3 regions of the Pseudomaricurvus sp. genome follow, and region 1 is predicted to be linked to each of the others. Evidence: riboswitches for the same ligand, from Rfam matches in the RefSeq annotation. Region 1 holds a riboswitch; each other region holds the start of a gene.
What was found. Region 1 has a riboswitch for cobalamin ahead of cobO (cob(I)yrinic acid a,c-diamide adenosyltransferase). Riboswitches for the same ligand answer to the same signal wherever they lie in the genome.
Positions count from the first base shown of each region.

Region 2: linked by a shared signal. The riboswitch ahead of ACTG33_RS11675 (cobaltochelatase subunit CobN) and the one ahead of cobO (cob(I)yrinic acid a,c-diamide adenosyltransferase) in region 1 are both predicted to bind cobalamin.
Region 3: linked by a shared signal. The riboswitch ahead of ACTG33_RS00615 (TonB-dependent receptor plug domain-containing protein) and the one ahead of cobO (cob(I)yrinic acid a,c-diamide adenosyltransferase) in region 1 are both predicted to bind cobalamin.

Region 1 is NZ_CBFIHX010000031.1:2,607-8,432, forward strand. It holds gene ACTG33_RS06265 (hypothetical protein) at 1-795, shown strand, start outside; gene ACTG33_RS06270 (hypothetical protein) at 828-1,526, shown strand; gene ACTG33_RS06275 (YSC84-related protein) at 1,651-2,322, opposite strand; cobalamin riboswitch at 2,418-2,585, shown strand; gene cobO (cob(I)yrinic acid a,c-diamide adenosyltransferase) at 2,764-3,375, shown strand; gene cobO (cob(I)yrinic acid a,c-diamide adenosyltransferase) at 3,405-4,016, shown strand; gene ACTG33_RS06290 (cobyrinate a,c-diamide synthase) at 4,016-5,353, shown strand; gene ACTG33_RS06295 (DUF2780 domain-containing protein) at 5,493-5,826, shown strand, end outside.
Region 2 is NZ_CBFIHX010000081.1:7,110-12,935, forward strand. It holds gene ACTG33_RS11675 (cobaltochelatase subunit CobN) at 1-2,980, opposite strand, end outside; cobalamin riboswitch at 3,159-3,314, opposite strand; gene ACTG33_RS11680 (DUF411 domain-containing protein) at 3,456-3,965, opposite strand; gene ACTG33_RS11685 (AI-2E family transporter) at 4,078-5,211, opposite strand; gene ACTG33_RS11690 (GFA family protein) at 5,384-5,785, opposite strand.
Region 3 is NZ_CBFIHX010000002.1:57,929-63,754, forward strand. It holds gene ACTG33_RS00595 (DnaT-like ssDNA-binding domain-containing protein) at 1-927, opposite strand, end outside; gene radA (DNA repair protein RadA) at 1,077-2,453, shown strand; gene ACTG33_RS00605 (PilZ domain-containing protein) at 2,514-2,900, opposite strand; gene ACTG33_RS00610 (PilZ domain-containing protein) at 2,993-3,394, opposite strand; cobalamin riboswitch at 3,646-3,795, shown strand; gene ACTG33_RS00615 (TonB-dependent receptor plug domain-containing protein) at 4,007-5,826, shown strand, end outside.

The DNA.
Region 1 (5,826 bases):
GCAATCATTATAGTATTACGTGAAACCTTGGAGGCGGGCATATTGATGAGTGTTCTGCTCACTGTCGGACGACATTTGGGAATCGGCGGGCGCTGGTTTTTGACCGCTTTGGTGATGGGTGTGAGTGGGGCTTTTATCTATGCACAATGTTTGGGAGCTGTATCTCAGTGGTTTGATTATGCAGGTCAGGAGGTCGTCAATGCCCTCTTGCAGTATTCCCTATATTTATGCCTCGTGGTTATTTGTGTGTTGAACTTCTTTTGGGTGAGTTTATCTACACAGCGAATTCGGATGTTCATGACGATATTGTTGGGGGCTTCGGTGGTGTTGGCTTGTATTCGTGAAGGTTCTGAAATTATGATCTTCTTTCTGGGGTTTTTGGCTGATCGGGGAATGATGGTGAAGGCTCTTACCAGTGGCTTTGTTGGGCTTATGATTGGCATCAGTGTGGGGGCGTTGTGTTTCTACGCTATTATGATGCAGGCCAGAAACAAAGCCAGAAATATTCAGCTGGGTATATTGGGGCTGGTTGCCGGCGGGATGGTTATTCAGGCCACCCAGCTACTGATCCAGATTGATTGGATACCATCAACCGAGCCGGTATGGAATATCAGTCATTTTTTACCTGAATCCTCCATTGTGGGGCAACTGCTCTATGCAATATTTGGCTATGAGGCTTCACCCACATGGGTGGAAGTGTTGATTTATTCTGGATCTTTATTGTTAATACCAATCACCTTGCTGACGGTGAAATATGTTTTAACTGTCCGCGCTACCTATTCAAAAATGTCATGAAAAATCCAGTATCTGAACAACCTGCGCATGCTATGAAAGCTGTATTTCTGGCTCTTGTTTCGCTGCCCATTACTGTGTTGGCGGACAGTTCAACCATCGATAAAGTGTATGACCCATACGTTAATCAATTGGAAAAAGAGCTGGAATATCGTCTATTGCATCAGAATGATAAGGATGACACAAAAGATAATAGGCAAACGCATATGGTCAGTGCTGGCATGTCATGGTCTGATCGATTGTTTACCGAGTTATACCTTGTTGGGGAAAAGTCTCCAGAGAATGATTTTGACCTTACATCAGTTGAAGCCGAGTTTAAGTGGCAAGTGACGGAGCAGGGCGAATACGGCAATGACTGGGGATTGTTGTTTGAGCTGGAAGCCGAACGTGACGAACATGTGAGAGAAGTCAGTTCAACGCTGATTATGCTTCATGAGTGGTCGCGCTGGGTGGGCACCGCTAATCTGACTCTGGGTTACGAATGGGGTAATGATATCGATAATGAATTTGAAACGGCTTTTGCCGGTCAGCTGCGTTATCGATACCGATCTTTTTTTGAGCCCTCGATGGAGCTGTATTGGAGCGATGCCAGTCAAGGGGTTGGTCCTGTGGTCTCGGGAACCCAACGGCTGGGAGGGCGTCAGCAGTTAATGTGGGAGTTTGGTGTGATATTTGGGATCGATAGTGAAACGGCGGATCAAACCTGGAAACTCTCATTGGAATATGAATTTTAGTGAAGTTATAAAAAGGCCCGTTCATCATAAAGATGACGGGCTTTGGAGGCCTAAAAATAGGGCGATTAGAGCTGTTAAGCCGTTAGAACTGTCCAGTAGTCAAGATCGTCAATAGCCAAAATCATTAATAGTTAGGACTGTTCAATTTACTGCTTGTCCAATACTTGGTTCCTTGCAGAGTTGCTTGTAGCGTCAGCCCGGCTTCCGTCAGCTGATAGGTAGTGACATTGGGAATGGCCGTTGCGGCAACACTGGTTTCGTTGCCTTTTTCAGTAGACTTGGCTGCGGCGTCTGCCTGGCCCGAAAAATCCCAGCCTTTTTCAATAAACGCCTGATAGGCTTCTGGGGTATGAAAGATAAACACCGCACGGAAATCCTTAACACCCAGGCCCAAGCCAACACCGGCAGCAGCCATATTCATGTAGGTATCTCTGCCGTTGCGGTTGTCATGGGCGATACCTGTCCCCCCTGCGCCTGAAAGAAAAACGAAGTTGATGCCAACACTTGAAAAAACAGCATATCCAGCCGCGTTTTTAATATCATCCTCCGTTCCTGGTTCTTCCTTATAGAGTCTTTCCAGAACCGTAGCCCGCATTTTCTGGGCTTTTTCTCTTTCAATGTCAGCAGTACCTGCTATTGCACTTGCAGTGAATGCCAAAGCCAAAATAAACGAACTGATTCGGTACATCATAGAAACTCCAAAGAGATTGCTTAATTCCAGTTTAGTAGACCATAAAAAAAGTGAACGAACCGTGAACCAGAAATAGCTGCTGGCCGGAGTGGGCGCGATAATCATTTAATTTGTGATCTGCTTAGGAAAATGAGTAAGGAGCTCAGGCTGCAGCTGGTCAGGGGAAGGCCCAATTGACTTTAAATTCTGGGGTGAATACAGTACTGCTCTCACTTTTGGGTGCGATGTACTGGTGAGTACCTCGTTAAATGGGAAGTTTGGTGAAAGTCCAGCGCTGCCCCCGCAACGGTAACTGGTTGAGTTGTGAACAGTTTTTATGACTAGGCAACAGCCGGAAGCCCGATACCAGCCCAATTGCAGAACCCTTTGACGATTTGCGCTCAAGGCGCTGCGGATAAGGAACATTACACTGACGACAGCGCGGAGGGCCTTGTCGAAGCGGATAGCCCGTCATGCAGGTGACCCTGCCTGCCATCCCTTTGATTCCCTTTGCCCTGTCTGCTCCTGAACGACTGAATTATAGTCGGTATTTGCAAGGTAAGGGCTATGTCTGAACACGATAAAAAAGATCAAAAGCACAAAGCGGCAATGGAAAAGCAGAAGGCCAAAGTCGATGCCAATATAGAAGAGGCGTCGCTGGAACGTGGTGTGGCTTTGTTGTTAACCGGTAATGGCAAAGGCAAGTCCAGTTCTGCATTCGGGATTGTGATGCGGGCCCTGGGTTATGGCCACAAGGTGGCTGTGGTTCAGTTTATCAAGGGACAGCAGTTATCCGGTGAAGAAATTTACTTAAAAGATCACTGCCCGCAAGTCGCTTTTCATCAAATGGGTACTGGGTTTACCTGGGACACTCAGGATCGCAGTGGCGATATTGCTGCGGCGGAAGAAACCTGGGCATTTGTTGAGCCTCTGTTGAACGATGACAGCTACGACTTGGTGGTCATGGATGAGCTGACGTACATGCTGGCTTATAAATACCTGGATGAAGAGCGGGTGATTAACGCCATCAAAAACCGTCCCTACGAACAGAGTGTGGTTGTTACGGGTCGTGGCGGCGGCACCGCGCTGAAAGACATTATGGATACGGTGTCCGAAGTAAAAGAAATAAAGCACGCTTTTAAAGCAGGTATTAAAGCTCGTAAAGGTGTCGATTACTGACATCCGTTCCCAGGAATTAATGACGCACTATGACTGACATCAGTAAAGAATCTCAAGAGGCTCATCAAAAGCGTATGGCAACCCGCAAGGCGGTTGTCGATAAGCGCATTGCCAAGGCCACCGAAGAGCGGGGTGTGTTAATCCTGCTCAAAGGCAATGGCAAGGGCAAGAGCAGTTCGGCCTTTGGTACTATGGCGCGTTCTGTCGGGCACGGTCAGAAAGCGGGTGTGGTTCAGTTTATTAAAGGTCGTTTACAAACCGGCGAATTCAAACTGTTTCATGATCACCCTCAAATTGACTGGCATGTCATGGGGCACGGTTTCACTTGGGAAACACAGGATAAAGCCAAAGATATTGAAGCGGCTCAGCAAGCCTGGTCTGTGGCTGAAAAGTTGTTGCAGGATGACAGTTATAACATTCTGATTTTTGATGAGATGAGCTACATGTTTAAGTACGGTTATCTCGATGTAGAGCCAGTGGTTGCGGCACTTAAGGCACGACCCAAAAATCAAAACGTCATCATCACCGGTCGTACCATGGCAACTCCGCTACAAGACATTGCCGATACCATCAGTGTGATTCAGGATGAGCGTCACGCGTTTCGCCTGGGTGTGAAGGCCCAGGAAGGTATTGAATACTGATGGCCAGTACAACCTCTGGCGTTCACTGCCCGGCGCTATTCATTGCTGCCCCCTCATCCGGTCAGGGGAAAACAACCGTCACGGCCGCTATGGCCCGTTTGTTTTCCCGGCAAGGATATCGAGTACGAGTTTTCAAAACTGGCCCCGACTATTTGGATCCACAAATTCTGGAGCAGGCGTCCGGTCACCCGGTGGAGCCGCTGGATCTGTGGATGGCTGGTGAAACCTATTGTCGGCAGGCACTGTATGAAGCTGCTACACAGGCAGATCTCATTCTGATCGAAGGGGCTATGGGTTTGTTTGATGGTGAGCCTTCCAGCGCAGATCTCGCGATTCAGTTTGGTGTTCCGGTTGCTCTGTTGATGGATGTTAAAGGCATGGCGCAAACGGCTGCTGCGATCGCCGTTGGGCTGGCTAACTACCGAAGCGATCTCTCCGTGGCGGGTCTGATTGCCAATGGTTGCGGTACAGAGCGCCATGCACAGCTGATTCGTGACGCGCTTCCTGAGGATTTGCCTCTTTTGGCAACCTTGGGGCGGGATGAATCGGTGGCGTTGCCGGAGCGTCATTTGGGGCTGGTTCAACCCAGCGAAGCCGAAGAAGATATGGAGCTACGACTGGAGCGAGGCGCTGATTGGCTCCAGGCCAGTGGTCTGACTCAGTTGCCGCAGCCGGTGGCGTTTTCACCTGCCTCGGCAGAGCAGCAAGCGGATCGGGTTGCCGCTTACGCCAACACTGAAAATGTACTGCGAGGCAAGACCATTGCGGTGGCTCGTGACGCGGCTTTTACCTTTATCTATCGCGCCAATATCGAGTTGCTAGAGCATTTTGGTGCGAAACTGGTTTTCTTTTCTCCGCTAAGCGATAGCTTATTACCTGAAGCGGATGCACTGTGGTTGCCGGGTGGATACCCCGAACTGCACGTCGAGCAATTATCACAAAACAGCGGGATGCGTGATTCCCTGCAAGGGTTTTATCACAGCGGGAAAGTCATTTTGGCTGAGTGTGGTGGTTTTATGTACTGTCTGGATAGTTTAACGGATCTCGACGGCAAGTCGTTTTCTATGTTGGGCTTACTGTCCGGTGAGGCGGTGATGCGCAACAAAGGGGGCTGTCAGGGGATGCAGACGGCTGTCCTGCCTGAGGGGGACGTGAGAGGTCACGCTCATCATCGCTCACTTAGCCACCAAACACCTGAACCGATGTCTTACGGGCGGCGTCAGAGGCACCCGGCGCCGGGTGAAGCCTTGTATCGTCAAAAGGGCCTGACGGCCAGTTACCTGCACCTGTTCTTCCCTTCGAATCCTGTGGCCGTGGCAGCGCTATTTAATTCCTGATTCAATGGGTTATTGAATCCGCCAGTCAATCCGTACTTCAAATAGTAGCTAGTAGCCGCTTTCTGGTTGTGAGCGGTTGTTTTTCTTCTATATTCTAAGAACAGTGATCTACTGAATTCATACTTTTAAGGAAACAGCGATGAAATCGTCTCGAAATACACTGAAAGCTATTTTGCCATTAATGGGTGCCTTGGCCCTGGCTCCGGCTACACACGCTTTTGATTTGGGTAGCCTGTTCGGAGGCAAAGACGCCGACACTGAGAAAGCCGCTTCTTCCGCTGCCGATGCTGTTTCAGGAGCCCAGAGTGCAGCCACCACCGGTTCGGCTATGGCCGATGGCCTGGTGGGCATGTTGAGTGAGCAGCTGGGCATCTCCAAAAATCAGGCGATTGGCGGGCTGGGTGCTCTGGTCGGTTATGCCGGTTCCAGCCTTCCACCAGAATACGCCGATCAGCTGAACCAAATGTTTCCGG
Region 2 (5,826 bases), on a different contig from region 1:
GCACCACATCCGAAGCCCACAGCACGATGGCATCAGACTCTGGAATCTGCGCGTGTCCATTTACTTTTTTTCCATCTACGTTTCCATCTACGTCCCCATCTACTACAGCACTCACGTTAGAAACGGTTTCCTGACGGGCTTTGGCAGCCAGCTCCAGCCCCACGTCATAACCCAAGCGCGATGGAATCAGGCTGCCATCCAGTGCGTAAAAGTTGCGCCCCGTAGGTAAAGCTTCTGGGGTACGAATAGGATCATTGCCTTTACCCGGTGCGATAAACTGGCCGCTCAAGCCTTTCAGCAAGCCATCCATTTCAGCCTTGGGCGACGCAGACAGCATGCTCTCCCAACCTGCTCCCACCTCATCGCCCTGCGCCATGGACGTGAGCATGGTGTCGATAGCTTTGTCAGTCCAATCCTGCCCGAAAACATGCAGTCCCAGCGGCATAAAATCTTCTTGCAAGTGCGTGAGGTAGTGACCGATTTCGTGCACCAGCAATTCGTCGTCCACCTGATCAAAGTCCGTAATGCCTCGCACTTCTAATTCGCCAGACATACTGGCCAACAGCTCGTCGCGCAACTTCAGATCATCAACCATAGACTTCATCGCGGTGATGGCCCGCTGACGCATAGCGCCTGCGGCTTCCGGCGCGGCTTCATAGCTTTCTACCAGGTGACGCAGCTCCAGTAATTGATCGTACAACTCAGTACTGTCCAGCGGGGGCGTCAGATGATCGATCATCACCGCCAAGCCGCGACGCTTGGCCTGAATGCCTTCACCCACACCATCCACAATGTACGGATAGACGCTAGGCAGATCCCCGAGCAACGCCTGCGAGTAGTCTTCATCGCTCAAACCCACACGGTGGCGCGGCAAGAATTCATAGGTGGAATGACGACCCAAATGCACCAGCGCATCCGCCTGGAAACCATTGCGCAACCACTGATAAAACGCCATGTACTGATGCGGTGGCGGAAACGACAAGTTCGCGTGCAACAACTCTTCGTTAAGCTCCCAGCCACGAGGCGGCTGCGGACCCACAAAGACATTGCCAAACTGTATGCCAGGAATCAGCAATTGGTTGTCATACACCATCACTTTTCCAGGTATCGCACCCCAGCCACGCAAACCTTCGACACCGCTGTCGCTGATGGCAGACACTAACTCTTCCGCTTTTGACCAATCTACAGCTTTGTTCTGCGCGCTGCCGTCGACGGATTCACCGTAGGAATCTTCCAACTGTTGCAGCAAGTTCATCACTCGCTCACGGGAAGGATGATCCGCGCCTTCAATGGCGTGACGCAAATCCTTAACCACCCGTGCAGTCAAGTGACGAGCAATGTCTTTATTTTCCAGATGTACTGCGCGCTGTAACATTTCGTGCAGATACCCCAGCGGCCCTGCCACCATTTCCCGCTGCAATGCGGCTGGCAGAGTGTCGAACCACTGCTGATATTGCGCAGGGGAAACCGTCTGAACCTTGGCCGACATGGATTTCAACACCTGCCGATCTTCCGGCAAATTGACACCTTTCTCTTGCAACAAATCCAGCAAGGCTTCTTCCGTTGCAGGCAGTTCACCCGTGTTGTAGCCCGCCGCTTTCATTTCTTGAAGAATATGGAAGAGCGAGGCCGGCACATTCAAGTTATCCGCACCGATGTTGTGACGTCCGGGAGGGTGATTGTAATAAATGATGCCGACTTTTTTATCTGCGTTAGACTTTTCCTGCAGTGCCAACCAGCGATCGACTCGCTGATTAAGCAGTGTGACCTGAGATTCAATGAGGCGAGATAAGGTCACTTTCAAGCCAGTGGCTTTATCAAGACTCGGCGGTGTCATTGCGGCCACCACCAGCGGTTGGGAAACACCCTGTAACTCTGGCATAGCAATACGGTAGTGCACACTGTCCCAACGCAGACCTTCTTCTGACAAACGCCATTCGTCTTCTGTACTGTCGGTTAGACGGATAGCCTTGAGTGTGGGAACATTTAAGGCCTCAAGCGATTGGGTCACCTCTGCACGGCCTTCACCGCCACCGATGACAAAGTTTTGCAGCGAGACTACCACGCCGATACGATCGCGATACTGCGCCAGAATGTCCACCGCTTCGACACTGGCCTCGCCCCATTTCGCCAGCACGCGCAGACAATAGCGATTGCTTGTTGCCTGCTGTTCACAGAGATCTTCCATCAGCTCACGTTCACCGGGACGATCACCGTGCTCATAGTCCAGAATGACAACCCAGCGTTTATCATCATCGATATTCAGTTTGTTCAGTTGCAACTTATTGCCGATGATCTCTACGGGCTGTTCATCCAAAAACACCCGTAGAGGCTTGCGCAACTCAGGCGCTGGCACACTGAGATTCTCGCCAGTCGATGCCAATAAATGCCTGAAAATGCCATCGAGGTTGGAACCGTTGCGATCAGCCCAGAAGAGCTTGGTGGTCAACCAATCACGGTATTTCGGATTATCGTTTAGCTGTTGTTGTGACCACGCCAGCAGATCCGCATCCTGTTCCAACGGCGGATCTTGCATCAGCTGATCAAGATCTGCTCCCTGCAATAAAGGCTTGCTGTTCAAGCGTGAAGAACTCACCAATCGTCGGTCACTGTGTACCGCCACAAAACTTGGAATCAGACGATCATCTTCTAAATAACCGTTCAACAAGGTGGAAGCATCGCCAAACACACCGCCAGCAAAGACGATATCAGCCTGCTTGATTAAGGCTTGGCGTTCCGGCTCCGGCAGTTCACTGAATTGATCGGTGGTGCGTAAAATCAATTGATGCTGAGGGTTAGCGTTGAGAAACGCGTGAGCCCCAGTCAACACATCGGCACTGTTGCTCGACGAAACAACGCCCAATACCGTACCCGCCTGCACGCTGCTCGCCATACTGAGCATCAATACCAGCACACCAACACAGCGGCCAGTTTGAAGCCAACGACCACTCTTTTTCAGATTCGAAACTAACCCAAACATACTGTCTCCAATGGATATGGCCACCACACGGCACCAAAAACAATTGAACGACGAGAGCAAAACGTCTGAATACTCAGACAAAGGGGGAATAAACGAGGCGATTCGTTGTTGTCAGGGGTACAACAACCAGGAAACTGCCCAAGATAAAGCCCTCCGCTTCATCGATGCAACATGCTGCAAAGGGCCGGTTTCGGGCTCACTACCAGACTTCAGGCAGATTACCGTTGCGGGGGCAGCGGTGGGATAGGTCAGGCTCATCAGAGCAGCAGACACCACACTTCCCGTTTAACCTGTTCCAGACGATAAACACAACTACCGTCGACAGGCACCCTTTCACAGAAGGCGCCTATACTAGAAGCTGATGACTCGCAGGTCAAAGAGTTTTGCCGGAGGGCTGATCGAGTTGAAACCACCATTTAAAGTCTATAAATGGTGGCTGATGATTATTGATAGTGGCTAAGGGCTACTCATGTGGTTAGTGACTGTGAGCAGAATCTACGGGCTCACTGACATGCTCATAAACCTCACTGCTGCCGTCCTTCTTCAGCAACAGGACATCGTAGTCGTCATGGCGATGCCCCACTTCCATTCCCGGGCTACCCACTGGCATACCCGGTACAGACAAGCCAATAGCATCTGCAGGCTTTTCCTCTAGAAATCGTTTCATAATCGGTGCAGGCACATGCCCTTCAAAGACATAGCCATCCACTACGCCCGTATGGCAGGACTGGTATTGAGGCGCAATACCGTGCTTCTGTTTAACGTCGCTCATACTGTCTGAATCGGTCACCGTAGGGCTGAAGCCTTCACCCTCAAGATACGTCACCCATTTCTCACAGCAACCGCAGTTGGGATTTTTAAACACAGAAATATCGGTTTCAGCCACCGCCAAGCCTGAACTGATGAACAGGCAAACCATCAAAATCAGCCTTGGGATCACAGCCACTGCTGTCGTCGCGTTACTCTTGGCTTGTACGGTTAACATAAATATTCCTTATCCGATCAGAAGAGTTGCCTTTATAAAGCAGCCATTAACAAGCGTCAATACATCAATATCTCTATACGACAGTACACCAATACACCAATACAACAGTACATCACTCAGGCTCATCCTGCGGTACCGGGTTCTCGGTTTCTAACTCACCAACTGCAGCGCTGTCTTCATCACCGCTTTCGGACTCGTTATTAAAATCCAGAATAAAAATCTGCCAGAAAGCGATAAACAGTACCGCCACCAACGGACCAATCACAAAGCCATTCATGCCAAACAAGGCAAATCCGCCAAGGGTAGACAACAACACCAAATAATCCGGCAGTTTGGTGTCCCTGCCCACCAGAATCGGCCGCAGCAGGTTGTCCACCAAACCAATGATACCCGCACCAAAGGCTGTCAGAATCAGGCCTTTCTCCCAACTGCCCACCGCAAACAAATAAATCGCCACTGGCCCCCAAATCAGTCCCGAGCCAACCACAGGGATCAGCGACAACAACACCATGACCGCCCCCCAGAACACAGCACCTTTGATGCCCAACAAGGCAAAGATTATCCCCCCTAAACTCCCCTGAATAATCGCCACCACCAGATTGCCTTTGACGGTCGCCTTGGTCACTTCGGCAAACTTATTGAACAGGTGTCGCTCCCGCCCATCTCCCAAAGGCAATGCCCGAATCAGGAGATCAATCAGCATGGTGCCGTCACGAAACAGGAAAAACACCAGATACAACATCAACGCCAAACTGACAAAGAACTGCAACATATTCTGCCCGATGGACAAGGTATTCTCCGCCGCCCAACGACTCACCGTGCCAGCACTTTTGGTGAGCGTTTCCTTGATGAGCGACAGGTCGATATTAAAGCGATCCAGCAGCCCCTGAATAAAGGGAAACCCATCGCGCACCTTTTCCAGATACTCCCCCGGGTCCAGCTCACCACTCTCTAAAAGCTGATAGACCTCCCGCCCCTCATCCACCATAGCCTTGATCAGGAACAACATCGGCGCCACACCGACCACAACACAAATCGTTAACGTCGCCAGCGCGGCCAGGTTACGTCGGTTCCAGCGATTCAGCAGGAACTGGTAAAGCGGATAAAACAAAATGGTAATCACACAGGCCCAAAACACCGGACTGAAAAACGGCTTGAGCAGAAAAAAGAACAACACAGAGACAAGCACCAGCATCAGCAGAAAACTGCCCTGCTCCAAACGCGTGTAACCTTGAGGGGCTGGCATCAAATACTCCTTTTGCATTATCCGTTGGTGACATCAGAGGCAACTAAATGGGTAAGCGCCTGTTTATATCACCATAGCATTACCGTTGTGCTGTGTAATTGTTGTCCGTGGGCAATGGGAACACTCTGATTAAGTCTGACTCAGTTTAGGGGAAGCTGAGGTGTGATCTGGCTTACTCTGGCAGGCCCTCGAATTCTGGCACGTCGCTATTCGCGTCATCCCACACGACTCTGCTCGATGTAAAAATGTGCGCAGCTGGCAACACCGAGACTTCCGTATCCAAACACCCTGCAGGAACGACAAGCAACCCTGCAATTTGAGTGTTTGGTAATGCTGAACCACACGACTTACAAAAGCTTTTGTTGTGACGAGTGCCCGGAAGCGTAAAAGACATCACAGCATCCAGCCCCATAAGCCAGGTCAGTTTAGCTGACTGCGAAAATAAATTTGCGGCATGAGCAGATCCCGTATCTTTTTGACAACGCTCGCAATGACACAGGTAAAAGCTGTCAAAGTCACCTAGCACCTCAAATCTGACTGTGCCACACAGACAAGAACCAGCATGTTTAGTCATAAGATTCCCCTTTATGTTCTATAGATGAAGCATACGTGACG
Region 3 (5,826 bases), on a different contig from region 1:
CCAGTTCTCCGGGATCCGGCGCGGTTCGCTGTCGTGCTCGAGCGCAGAGGTGTATCTGGCCCACTGACGCCGAATGTGCTGGATAAATTTGGTGTTCCAGGTGCGTGATCGCTCGCCGCGCTCTGCCCAGTAGAGAATGAATTCCGGAATCGCATCCTCGATAAACTGGGGATGAATCGCGGCGTGTCGTGTGAGCACATCCATGGCGTCAGGACTGGGTCGCCAGTCTCGGGTCATGGCCACTTCGCTGTCTTTTTGAGTGGTAAAGGTTTCACGCTGACGCCACTGATGTAAAACATGCTGATGGAACTTGGCGCCCCAGGAGCGATGCGCCTCACCGCTTTCCCGCCAGAAGGTGACAAACTCCGGCAGTTGCTCGCGAATAAAGTGCTCGGGAATGTTGTGCTGTGCAATGCGTGCCAGCATTTCTGCATCCGGCTGCCAGTTGGGGGCAATGGCGGTGGCGCCCACGGCGACTGACGGACGTGGCTGTCGTGATGGGTGATGCTGGGGCTGGGACTGAATCGGGGGCTGAAAACCGTTGTTGCTCTGTGGCTGGTGTTGAGGCTGGTGTACCGGCGCTTGCGGATTACTCCCGGCTTCGGGTTGAACGTTTGCCTGGGGTTCGTTAAACGCAAAGATCAGTTGCTGGCTCTGCACAAACGGAGCCGATTGCAGCAACAGGATGCCTTTGGCCCGCAGGTTCTGACTGATGCGGTTGATGTCGTGCTGATTCCAGAAAGGTAGCGCGACGTACAGGGTCTGATCGTTCAATTCAAACCAGCGGAAGCCCTGACTGTCTACCGGTTGCAGCGGTCGGGTCAGTTCGTCCAGAACGCTGAGCATAGTGGCTTCCTCCAGGCCGATGGTGGCGGCCAGAGACGGAGAAACCAGAATAGGGCGTTCGGGGATCAGAGATGATGTCATGGGCGAACTTTAGCATTTTCTGGCGGATGAGTCGCTAGTGTCAGAAGACCCCAGGGTGGTTCGTGTCGGGTCTGGCAGGTACTATTCGGGTCACACAGACTGGTCGGGTTATACAGACTGGATACGGACATGATTTTTCTGAGGATACCATGGTGGCAAAAAGCAAAACCGCCTATGTCTGCAGCGAGTGCGGTGCAGATTTTACCAAATGGCAGGGGCAGTGCAGCGAATGCGGCAGCTGGAACAGCTTGTCGGAAGTTCGGCTGGGGCCCACTCCGGCCAATCGCACGGAGAAATTCACCGGTTATGCGGGCGCGGCGGGAGTTGCCCCTGAGATCCAGACGTTGGCCGAGATTGATCTGGAAGCCCTGCCGCGTTTTTCCTCTGGAGCGGGTGAATTTGACCGTGTGCTGGGGGGCGGGCTGGTGCCGGGTTCCGTGGTGTTGATCGGTGGCAATCCGGGAGCTGGTAAGTCCACACTTCTTCTGCAGACTATGTGCTTTCTGGCGTCAGGCCGAGAGTCACTCTACTGTACCGGGGAGGAGTCCCTGCAGCAGGTGGCCATGCGAGCCAAGCGTCTGGGGTTGCCGACCGACAAGCTGAAAATGTTGTCGGAAACCAGTGTGGAGTCGCTGGTGGCCACCGCACAGAAGCTGCAACCCAAAGTCATGGTGGTGGATTCCATCCAGGTCATGCACATGGCCGATATCCAGTCTGCACCGGGTTCCGTCTCTCAGGTGCGGGAGAGCGCTGCCTACCTGACGCGCTTTGCCAAGCAGACCGGCACAGTGCTGATCTTGGTAGGCCATGTCACCAAAGACGGCAGTTTGGCCGGTCCCAAGGTACTGGAGCATATGATTGACTGTTCCATTTTGCTGGAAGGTACCCACGATTCCCGTTTCCGTACTCTGCGGGGCAGCAAAAACCGCTTTGGTGCGGTGAATGAGCTGGGGGTGTTCGCCATGACCGAGCAGGGTTTAAAGGAAGTCAGTAATCCCTCGGCCATCTTCCTGCAGCGCGCCGATGAGATTGCCGCGGGCTCCGTGGTTATGGTGGTGTGGGAAGGTACTCGCCCATTGCTGGTGGAAGTTCAGGCGCTGGTGGATGACAGCCATCAGGGCAATCCGCGGCGGGTGGCTGTGGGGCTGGATCAGAACCGCCTGAACATGCTGTTGGCGGTGCTGCATCGTCACGGTGGTGTATTGATCGGTGATCAGGACGTCTTTATCAATGTGGTCGGCGGTGTGCGGGTGATGGAAACCAGTGCAGATCTGGCCCTGCTGCTGTCGGTGGTGTCGAGCTTTCGCAATCGCCCTCTGGGGCACGATTTGATGGTCTTCGGTGAGGTGGGGCTGTCCGGTGAGATTCGTCCGGTGCCCAGTGGTCAGGAGCGCTTGCGGGAAGCGGCCAAACACGGCTTTAAAACCGCAATAATGCCTGCCGGAAATGCTCCGAGGGAGACTATTCCCGGCATTAAAGTGATTGCCGTCAAAACCTTGCAGGAGGCTGTGGCGGCTATCGACTAAGGGTTTGTTGAGGGGCTTTCCGGCTTACTCAGAACTCATCGTTTACAGGGATCATCGTTCTCAGAGCTCATCGTTGTCCGTGAGGATGTTCTCCAAGGTGCGGTGCATCTCTGATGGCCGCTGGTTGCGTCCCACCAGCTCCCGCAGTCGGGACTGGTGGTCAATGCTGTTGGCGCGACACTCAACCCCAATAAAGTGATTCTTCTGATGGGCAATCTTGCCGTGCATCTTGATGGGGTCACCGTCGTCAGTTTCCAGTGTGAGTACGATTTCCTCTCCCTGATCTACCTCGTATCTGTGGATCAAAGCCACCAAAGCGCCGTTGAACGACAGGTCGATGATGTGCACAGGCCATTTTTGGTGGGTGGTAATCATAGAAGCATGGCCGCGAAAGCCTACCCGAGGGAAGTATCGACGCTCCTGTGATTTCATACCGACTACGGTCATTCTGCCTCCTCGTGGGTGTTGGTCATGATGTTTTCGATAGGTAAGTGAGATAGTTAAGTTTTAGAGAACCATGCTTTAGATAACCGCATAAATCAGTCGGGATTAATCAGCGCATGCAGCTCGCGATCGGCAGCCTCGGAATCTCCCAGGTTCAGCTCGATGAGTCTGCGCAGGTGACTCAGGCTAACCGGGTCAATGCGCTCTACGATAAACCCCATCCAGCCTTCCTTGCGCCAGGACAAACGTGCCACCAGCTCAATGAGCGAGTCATCGGACAGGGCAATGGTGACATCCACCGGCAGGTTTTCATCCAGTGAGCAGTGCTCTGGCTCAGTAATCAGCAAGCCTTTCATCGAGATGTCCAGCAACTGGCTGGGCCAGCGCAGGGTGTCCTGTTGGATCGAGGTGTCGGCATCAAAAGGAATTCGGCTGAAGCGTCTGCGTTCAGAGTGACTGGTTCCGGATTTTGGGTCGCTTGCTGGGGGTGTGGCCACGATCGGTTGCCCTATTTATTAGTGTGCTTGTTTCCTCTTAGTGTAGAAGCCTTTTAATCGACGACAGGATTTTTTTGAGGCCAATTGCACGCAGTTCGCAGTTTTTGTGGTTTGGAATTCATATTCGACCAGCCTGAAAGCTGCATTTCTGTGAGCGTTTATGTCAATTCAAGGTGGGTTTTCACTGCTTTATTGATATAAACGCTCATCAAGTCTTGACTAAACAATGGGTGAACCTTAGTCTGCGCGGCGTTATTAAAGGTGCTTGGTGACCGGTTTTCCGGAAGCTGAGGTAAACGGGAAGAGTGGTGCGCTCGGTCACACGAGTTATGCCAACGCTGCCCCCGCAACGGTGATTGATCTGTCAGCAGATCATAAGCCCGATACCGGCCTTGAATAACTCACGTTGCCCGGCTCACCGGATCAACGTGCTTAACGATGAAGCGGAGGGCTTTATCGGTAGGATTCGAGGCTATCCTTTCCTTATATCAGCATAAGCCGGTATAAAAACAGCCTCCTTCCCTGCTCTTTGTCCTCCCTCAATCACGTCATTACTGCCGCAATACCCTCTGAACCTTTCAAGCAGAGGCCGGCAAAAGATTGGGGAACACCATGTATAAACAAACTCTATTAGCCGCTGCACTCGCAGGCCTTACTTCGTTACCTTCACAGGCAGAGATCGATAAAAGCTCCAGCCTGGAAGAAATGGTTGTAACAGCTCACCGTATTCCTGTTCAGATCAGCCGAATTGGCTCATCCGTTAGCGTGCTGTCGGCAGCCGATATTGAGGCCAAAGGACAGTTGTCCGCGGCTGATTTGCTGAGAACTTTGCCAGGGATTGCGGTGAGCAATACCGGTGGTATGGGCAAGCAAACCACTCTGCGTATCCGTGGAGAAGAAGGCTACCGCACCGTAGTTTATGTCGATGGCGTAAAAATTTCGGATCCTACGGGAACACAGGTAGGCCCTCGATTTGCTCATCTGATGACCAGTGAGATTGAGCGAATCGAAGTGCTGCGTGGTCCACAGGGGATGATGTACGGTGCCGATGCCGGTGGGGTGGTGAATATTACAACCAAGCGTCCGACTCAGGCTTTGGAAGGCGATGTCAGCGCTGAATACGGCCGCTACGACACCCGTAACCTGAGCGCGAATCTGCGTGGCAAAGTAGAATCTTTTGATTATTCCATCAGCGCCAGTGATGTATCGACCGATGGCTTCAATGCTCGTGATGACGATACTGTTTTGGCGGATGATGACGGCTACGACAATACTTCGCTGAATGCTTCATTAGGCTGGGATGCGACCGAAGCTCTTCGTTTCGAGCTGGATGTTCGGGATGTGGACAGCTACAACGAGTACGATGGTTCTTTTGGCAGTACCGACAGAGCCAGTGACTACGAGCAGACCACGGGTTTGTTGAGAGCTATTTATGAAGGTGAAAATCATACTCAACAGCTCAGTTATTCGGCCAACAAAGTTGACCGTCAGCTGTATACCGATGGTCTGAAAACCTATGTCTATGAAGGTACTCTGGACACCGTTTCTTATCTTGGTTCCTTCAAGCTCTCTGAGCAAAACACCTTGGTTTTAGGCGTTGATGACGAGAAGCAGCGCGATAAGCTGAATCATACCAAGCAGGACCAGCTTGGGATCTACGCTGAATGGCAGGGCCAGTTCACGGATCAGTGGTCTTACAGTGCGGGTGTTCGTCACGACGATAACGATGCTTTCGGTGAGCATACGACCTATCGACTGACCACCGCATATGTGCAATCTTTGAGCGATGGTAATTACCTCAAGTACAAAGCATCCTACGGTACCGGTTTTCGCGCACCCAGTTTGTACGAGCAGAACTACAACGCAAACTCTGTGGCAAAAACAGTTTTGACGGAAGAAACCAGCGAAGGCTTCGATGTGGGTGTGGAATTACACACCGCCAGCGGGCACTTATTTGAAGTTGTGTATTTCAATCAGGAAATTGACGACGCTATTGATTTTGATGTGGTGGGTTACACTGGCTACATGCAAGAAGATGGTCTGAGTCGTTCTAAAGGGGTTGAGCTCAATTCGGAGCTGGTATTGAATGATCATCTGAGTTTGTTGGCCAATGCGACGTATAATGACACTGCGACCTCTACCGGTGAACAGCGTGCTCGTCGTCCAAGACAGGTGTTTAATGTCGGTCTGCAAGCCATGATGTTGAGTGAGCGGTTGCGAGTCAATGCAGATGTCAGAGGTTCTTACAATGCGATTGATAACGATGGCAGCAAGCTGGATGAGTACGAAGTGCTGAACGTGTCGGCTACTTACTTTGTCATGCCGCAGATGGAAGTTTACGTGCGTGGCGAAAATGTCATGAATGCCGACTACCAGGAAGTTAATCATTACAACACCAGCAAAGCTGCGCTGTACGGCGGTGTTCGTTATCG